One region of the Metasolibacillus sp. FSL H7-0170 genome, then DNA from elsewhere that is predicted to be linked to it. Evidence: riboswitches for the same ligand, from Rfam matches in the RefSeq annotation. Region 1 holds a riboswitch; the other holds the start of a gene.
What was found. Region 1 has a riboswitch for FMN ahead of ribD (bifunctional diaminohydroxyphosphoribosylaminopyrimidine deaminase/5-amino-6-(5-phosphoribosylamino)uracil reductase RibD). Riboswitches for the same ligand answer to the same signal wherever they lie in the genome.
Positions count from the first base shown of each region.

Region 1 (3,412 bases):
ATTGTCTCCTATGGCTCTGTAGGTGGTGCTCGTGCTGCGGAGCATTTGCGCGGTATTATGGGAGAGCTGTTAGTAGCAGATGTGCGTGTTCATCCAGCTCTTTCATTATTTACAGATTTCGAAAACGGAACAGATTTCAAACCGAAAGATGTTCAGGCAGATTCAGTAAATCAGATGTTAGACCAATTAATTTCATGGTCAAAAGCATTATCTACAATTCGGTAGGTCTGCTATGAGGGGAACGTTAGCGTAATACATTGCTGTTTTTTGAAATATAATCTTTTTATAGAGAAGCGCATGCATTTTCTTCGACTAAAAACATTTTTTAAATCTTTCTTTTAATATTTCATAAAATAAAAAACGTTTCTTTTGATAGACTAGATTTTTTGCATTATTGCTGTATAATTAAAGCCAACATAAATATCACCTTCGGGGTCGGGTGCAAATCCCAATCGGCGGTATAGCCCGCGAGCTTTATTAAGCAGGATTCGGTGAAATTCCGAAGCCGACAGTAACAGTCTGGATGAGAGAAGGTAGGCAAAAAAGCGACATTCGTGTGGCTTTATTTGAAGATGCCTTTTAACGACCCCACATTTCAAAGTGGGGTCTTTTTAATTGAATAAATTCCTTCGGGGTCGGGTGCAAGTCCCAATCGGCGGTATAGCCCGCGAGCTTTATGAAGCAGGATTCGGTGAAATTCCGAAGCCGACAGTAATAGTCTGGATGAGAGAAGGTAGGCAAAAAAGCGACATTCGTGTGGCTTTATTTGAAGATGCCTTTTAACGACCCCGCATTTCAAAGTGGGGTCTTTTTAATTGAATAAATTCCTTCGGGGTCGGGTGCAAGTCCCAATCGGCGGTATAGCCCGCGAGCTTTTTTTAAGCAGGATTCGGTGAAATTCCGGAGCCGACAGTAATAGTCTGGATGAGAGAAGGTAGGCAAAAAAAGCGACATTCGTGTGGCTTTTTTTGAAGATGCCTCTTAACGACCCCACATTTCTAAGTGAGGTCTTTTTAATTGAATAAATACCTTCGGGGTCGGGTGCAAGTCCCAATCGGCGGTATAGCCCGCGAGCTTTATGAAGCAGGATTCGGTGAAATTCCGGAGCCGACAGTAATAGTCTGGATGAGAGAAGGTAGGCGAAAAAAATTAGCTATGGTGCTAGTTTATTTAGTGACGCCTTCTTCGTAAAAGCCCCCTATTTAAGGGGGCTTTTTATTTTTCAAAGGGAGGTGACTGAATGAGTGACGAACAAGTTATGCAATTTGCTTTGAGCTTGGCAAAATCAGGTAGTAATCAAACTTCTCCTAATCCACTTGTTGGGTGTGTTATTACAAAAAATGAGGAGATTATAGGTTTTGGTGCTCATCTTAAATTCGGAGAGGCACACGCGGAAATTAATGCCTTAAAAATTGCAGGTGAGAGAGCGGAGGGTTCGAAGGTTTACGTTACACTTGAGCCATGTAGCCATGTTGGGCAAACAGGTCCATGTGTTGAGGCACTAATTAGAGCGCAGGTTGCACATGTTTTTATTGCGACGCTGGATCCGAACCCACTTGTAGCTGGACGGGGAGTTCGAAGGTTGGAGGAGGCGGGCATTACGGTAAGTATAGGATTATGTGAAGAAGAGGCAAAAGCATTAAATGAAGCATTTTTTTATTATATTTCACATCGTTTACCTTACGTTACATTAAAGCAAGCCATTTCGTTGGACGGTAAAATTACTGCTGAGATAGGGAAGCAAACTGCAATCACGGGTAGGCTTGTTCAAAAGGATGTGCATTATACAAGGTCAACACATGATGCTATTTTAGTAGGCTCAAATACGATTTGCATTGATGACCCAAGCTTAACGAATCGTTGTAGTACCTCAAACAAACAACCGATTCGAATTGTTATTGATCGTGATGGAAAAGTACCAAATTCAGCGAAAGTTTTTAATGATAAAACGGCTCTAACTTGGCTTTTTACAACAAAATCTCGTAAATTAGCAGGTGTTCGTACGTTTGTGATAGAGGATTGTTCCTTGCGAAATGTATTAAGAAAGCTAGCAGATGAAGGGATTATGACTTTATATGTTGAGGCTGGCTGTAAAATGGCGGATGCCTTTTTACAACAGCAATTCGTACAAAAAATGATTATATACATTGCGCCTAAGCTATTAGGAACAAATGCGCTTTCAATGACAACAATTGCTTTGCAAGAAGCGTTTACTTTTACTAAAGTTGAAAAAATTGGTGAAGATATTAAATTAACGATGATGATGAAATGAGGTGTACAGTTGTTTACTGGAATTATTGAAGAGCTTGGTACGATTGAGAAAATGGCAAAAGGGCAGGAATCAATCGCTCTTACAATTGGCGCTAAAAAAGTTATAGTAGATTTGAAAGTTGGCGATAGCATTGCTGTAAATGGAGTATGTTTAACTGTAACAAGCTTTACAAATACGAAATTCACGACAGATGTTATGCCTGAGACGGTCCATGCAACCTCACTATCGCAATTGCAAATAGGTTCCGTTGTTAACTTAGAGCGTGCTATGGCTGCTAATGGGCGTTTTGGGGGGCATTTCGTATCGGGGCATATTGATGAGGTAGGGACTATTTTACGTAAACGTTCGTTCGCGAATGCAGTTTATTTTAATATAAAAACATCTCATGAATCAACTGCACTTTGTATACCACGTGGGTCAATCGCAATTGATGGTATTAGTTTAACAATATTTGATTTACAAAAAGAAATGGTTACGATTTCGATTATTCCACATACATTTAATCAGACAACACTTGGATTTAAACGTGAAGGTGACCTAGTCAATATAGAAACAGATTTATTAGGAAAATACATTGCCAAGCAGCTACAAACAAAATCAACAACGTTAACGGAGGATTTTTTACAACAAAATGGATTTTAAAGGCGGGATAATATTATGTTTAATACGATAGAAGAGGCAATTGCTGACTTAAAGCAGGGGAAAGTGATTATTGTTGTAGATGATGAGAATCGTGAGAATGAAGGCGATTTTGTTGCATTAGCTGAATATGCCACGCCCGATGTGGTTAATTTTATGGCAACGTATGGAAAAGGGTTAATTTGTACACCGATTGATTTACAAATAGCGCAAACTCTTCAGCTTGAGCCAATGGTTACAAATAATACGGATAAGCATCAAACGGCATTTACTGTAAGTATTGATTATATTGATACTACAACAGGAATTAGTGCTTTTCAAAGAGCATTAACTATCGAAAAAATGCTTGATGATAAGGCGGAGCCACAGCACTTCCGTCGTCCGGGGCATGTTTTTCCTTTAATCGCAAAAAAGAATGGGGTACTCGAAAGACCTGGACATACAGAGGCAGCGGTAGATTTAGCAATACTTAGTGAAAGTAAAAAGGCTGCGGTTATCTGT
Region 1 covers NZ_CP151964.1:604,130-607,541, reverse strand. The annotation lists gene MHH70_RS02770 (NADPH-dependent FMN reductase) at 1-225, shown strand, start outside; FMN riboswitch at 422-539, shown strand; FMN riboswitch at 622-739, shown strand; FMN riboswitch at 822-940, shown strand; FMN riboswitch at 1,024-1,141, shown strand; gene ribD (bifunctional diaminohydroxyphosphoribosylaminopyrimidine deaminase/5-amino-6-(5-phosphoribosylamino)uracil reductase RibD) at 1,241-2,272, shown strand; gene ribE (riboflavin synthase) at 2,282-2,914, shown strand; gene MHH70_RS02755 (bifunctional 3,4-dihydroxy-2-butanone-4-phosphate synthase/GTP cyclohydrolase II) at 2,930-3,412, shown strand, end outside.

Region 2 (3,412 bases), 580 kb from region 1:
GGCAAGCTACTGCTTAACAGAAGAAGGTGAAATAATAGCCACTAGCTTTTTAACGACAAATAACAGACAACAGCAATCACCGCTTCCGCTACCGACACTTGATTTTCCTTATTTACGTATCGGTGTACAGCAAATTCGGCCACATGCCAACCATTTGCGGGAAGCACAAATTTTAAGCTCATTTTTAACAGCCCATCACATCCCACACGAATTAACACTTATGCCTTTCCATGCATCGGCAGACTATTGTGTACAGCATTACGATATTTTTGTTGGTGGTATTGCAATTGGGGATGACAAGCTACTTGGCTGGTTATATGGATTAGACAGCGAGCGCTCTCCTATTAGTGCTTTTTCTAGCAATGCGGAAGTGCAAGCATTGCTCCAGCAAGCAACTATGTGCCAAGATGACAGCCAAGCAATGAATCTGTTATATAAAATAGAAGAACACTTAATTAACACCTTTACGCTAAAATTTTTAGCACATCGCCAACACGTATTTTATATAAGAAAAGACCGTCCATTTTATAATATTCAATTCGATACACATGGCAAAATTGACTATCGCAAAATTTATCAAAAACAAATGTAGCGTCGCAATAACGAGCTTTGCCTCTTTTTGTGTATAAAATATCGAAAATAGCCTATAAATAATCCGATGACAGCCTCCCGCTATATAATTAAATATAGCGGGAGGCTGTCAACAAATATTTTAATAACAAATATTTTAATTATTGTAGCTACCGTCATCGCTCAAAGTCCAAGCCATACGACTAGATAAACGGAAAATGAAAACACCTCTAGACAGCTTGTTCAAACTTAAAGTACAATTTCTAACCGCATCATGTCTACACATTGAATTCCGTTTTCAAAAATCGGCTCATCATAATGCTGGATAAAGAAATCGCGATCTACGCCAACTATGCGAAAGCCACATTTTTGATAAAGCGCAAGCTGGTTAATGCTAGAATTACCTGTGCCTAGCTGAATTGTCTTATATTGTGCCATTTTTGCACTTTCAATCGCATGTAGCACAAGCTGCTTACCTATTCCCTGCCCTTGCCATTGTTCATCTACTGCTACATTGACAAGCTCTACGGTATGTGGTCTTGTTGGTAGCAACACATAAACACCAACTATTTGTCCATCACGCTCTGCCACATAACAGTATCCACGTTTTATATAATCAATTACAATTTCTTCTGATGGATCCGCTAATAAAAGCAAGTCCATCGGTAGTTGTTCATTTGCTGTGAGCATTCGAATCATTTTTATTCACTTCCTTATAAAAAGCCGAGCTTATAGAGCAGCTCGGCTTTTGATTATTTTAATGATAAATAGGTGGACTGCTGCTTGTCAATCCATGTTTTCATCGTGCGGAATAGGAGCAGCGCAACAGTTAATATAATAATCCCTTTAATAATATTGAACGGTAAAATACCAAGTACAATTGTCTCATACATATCAAATGAGCCCCAGCCTAAGAAATAAGTATACATTGGTAAAAACACAAAATAGTTCAGTATACTCATACCAATAGACATCACAAACGTTCCTACTGCTAAACCTACTGCTAAGCCAGGAATCGTCTTGAATTTTTTATAAAAATAATAAGTTGGCAAAATGAATAAAATACCTGTTACAAAATTCGCCATATGTCCTACTGGAACACCTGTTGGGGCTCCTTTAAACAGCCAATCTAAAATATTTTTAATCAATTCTACTACAATACCAGCAACTGGTCCCATTGTAATCGCTGCAATCAACGCTGGTACATCGCTAAAATCAATTTTTAGAAATACTGGAAACCACGGCAGTGGAAAATCGAGCATCATTAATAAAAATGAGATGCTACTTAGCATTGCGATTGTTACAGTTGAACGTAACTTCAAGTTTTGCTTACGCATAAAAAATCTCTCCTCTTTGCTGATTCACTCTTGCAAGAAGAAAGGACAGTCCTATGCCATTCACGAAAAAACCCTTATACAATAAATTGTATAAGGGAGAAATAGGCAAGCTTAAAAAAGTCGTATTACTAATTTCGACCATGCTTAAAAAGCATGTTGCCAAAGCGTTTTTGTCATAAATTTCCGCATTTAAACAAGCCTATATTACCAGACTTTTTTAAAGCAAAATACGACATTTCCGAGAAATGACGACTGCGCCTTCACCTTCTCCCATCCAGACTATACTGTCGGCTTTGGAATCTCACCAAATCCTGCACCGCAAAAGCGGGCTCGCGGGCTTATGAAATACGAAAGCAATGACCTCCAAGTGAATGGTCGGAGATTGCAATTTCAATTACCGCCGGTCGGGAATTACACCCTGCCCCGAAGATGAATCAATATTAAATTTGTTGTTACACCCTCTATTATAAAAGAAACTTTTTAAAAGTAAACCCTTTTGCTTGGAATTCTTTTTATACATACCCTTACCGTTAGAAAAATCTGCGACATCCGCCGCAAATCTAACCAACACGATGTTAGTCACTCCGTCGTTATTTTAATATGGTCTTTTCTTAGATCGAGTTTCAATAATTCAGCAGGTGTTTGGACACCTGCTGAAAGAAGTTAAAAAGATTGAAATAGCCTTTTATAAAGTGAAACTTCAATCAGTAGGGCTTTCCCACAGATTGTTAGTTGAACCAGTCGGGCTTTTACGGGTAGTTGACCTCCCACTTATCCTTCAGCCGATTTTTCACTTAAGTCTGGAAGTGGGCGGTTTACTGCCCGTTAATGCGGGATAAAGTGAAACTTCAATCTGTGGAGGCTTTTCTCCACGGATTGTTAGTTGAACCGGTCGGGCTTTTACGGGCAGTTGACCTCCCACTTATCCTTCAGCCGATTTTTCACTTAAGTCTGGAAGTGGGCGGTTTACTGCCCGTTAATGCGGGATAAAGTGAAACTTCAATCTGTGGAGGCTTTTCTCCACGGATTGTTAGTTGAACCAATCGGGCTTTTACGGGCAGTTGACCTCCCACTTATCCTTCAGCCAATTTTCACTTAAGTCTGGAAGTCGGAGGTTTACTGCTCGTTAATGCGGGATAAATAGTGAACACTTCATCCAAAGCAAGAAGGTGCCTGAAAGCGGCGTATTCGCATGCTATTCAGGTACCTTCTATTATATCGAGTGGTAATTCATTTGGCGCTACAGGGATTGGCTGTGGCTTTGTAAAATCAAAGGTATCCCATGCTGCTTGTATAATATTTTCAAAAACGACTTGTTGATGGAATGCGGCAGCTGTTAGCATAATAGCTTCTAGCATTTGCTTTGCTCGCCTATAATCTAGCACCTCTAAGTCCAATGGCTCTTCAAATTTTACATGGACATTATCTGTGACAGTTACGGTAAAGTTAATCCCCTCAATAATAGCGGATTCATACTGCTCTGTGCTGAATCCAACCATGCCGTA
Region 2 covers NZ_CP151964.1:1,180,517-1,183,928, forward strand. The annotation lists gene MHH70_RS05650 (ABC transporter substrate-binding protein) at 1-592, shown strand, start outside; gene MHH70_RS05655 (GNAT family N-acetyltransferase) at 820-1,269, opposite strand; gene MHH70_RS05660 (ECF transporter S component) at 1,323-1,907, opposite strand; FMN riboswitch at 2,166-2,342, opposite strand; gene MHH70_RS05665 (hypothetical protein) at 3,107-3,412, opposite strand, start outside.
Region 2: linked by a shared signal. The riboswitch ahead of MHH70_RS05660 (ECF transporter S component) and the one ahead of ribD (bifunctional diaminohydroxyphosphoribosylaminopyrimidine deaminase/5-amino-6-(5-phosphoribosylamino)uracil reductase RibD) in region 1 are both predicted to bind FMN.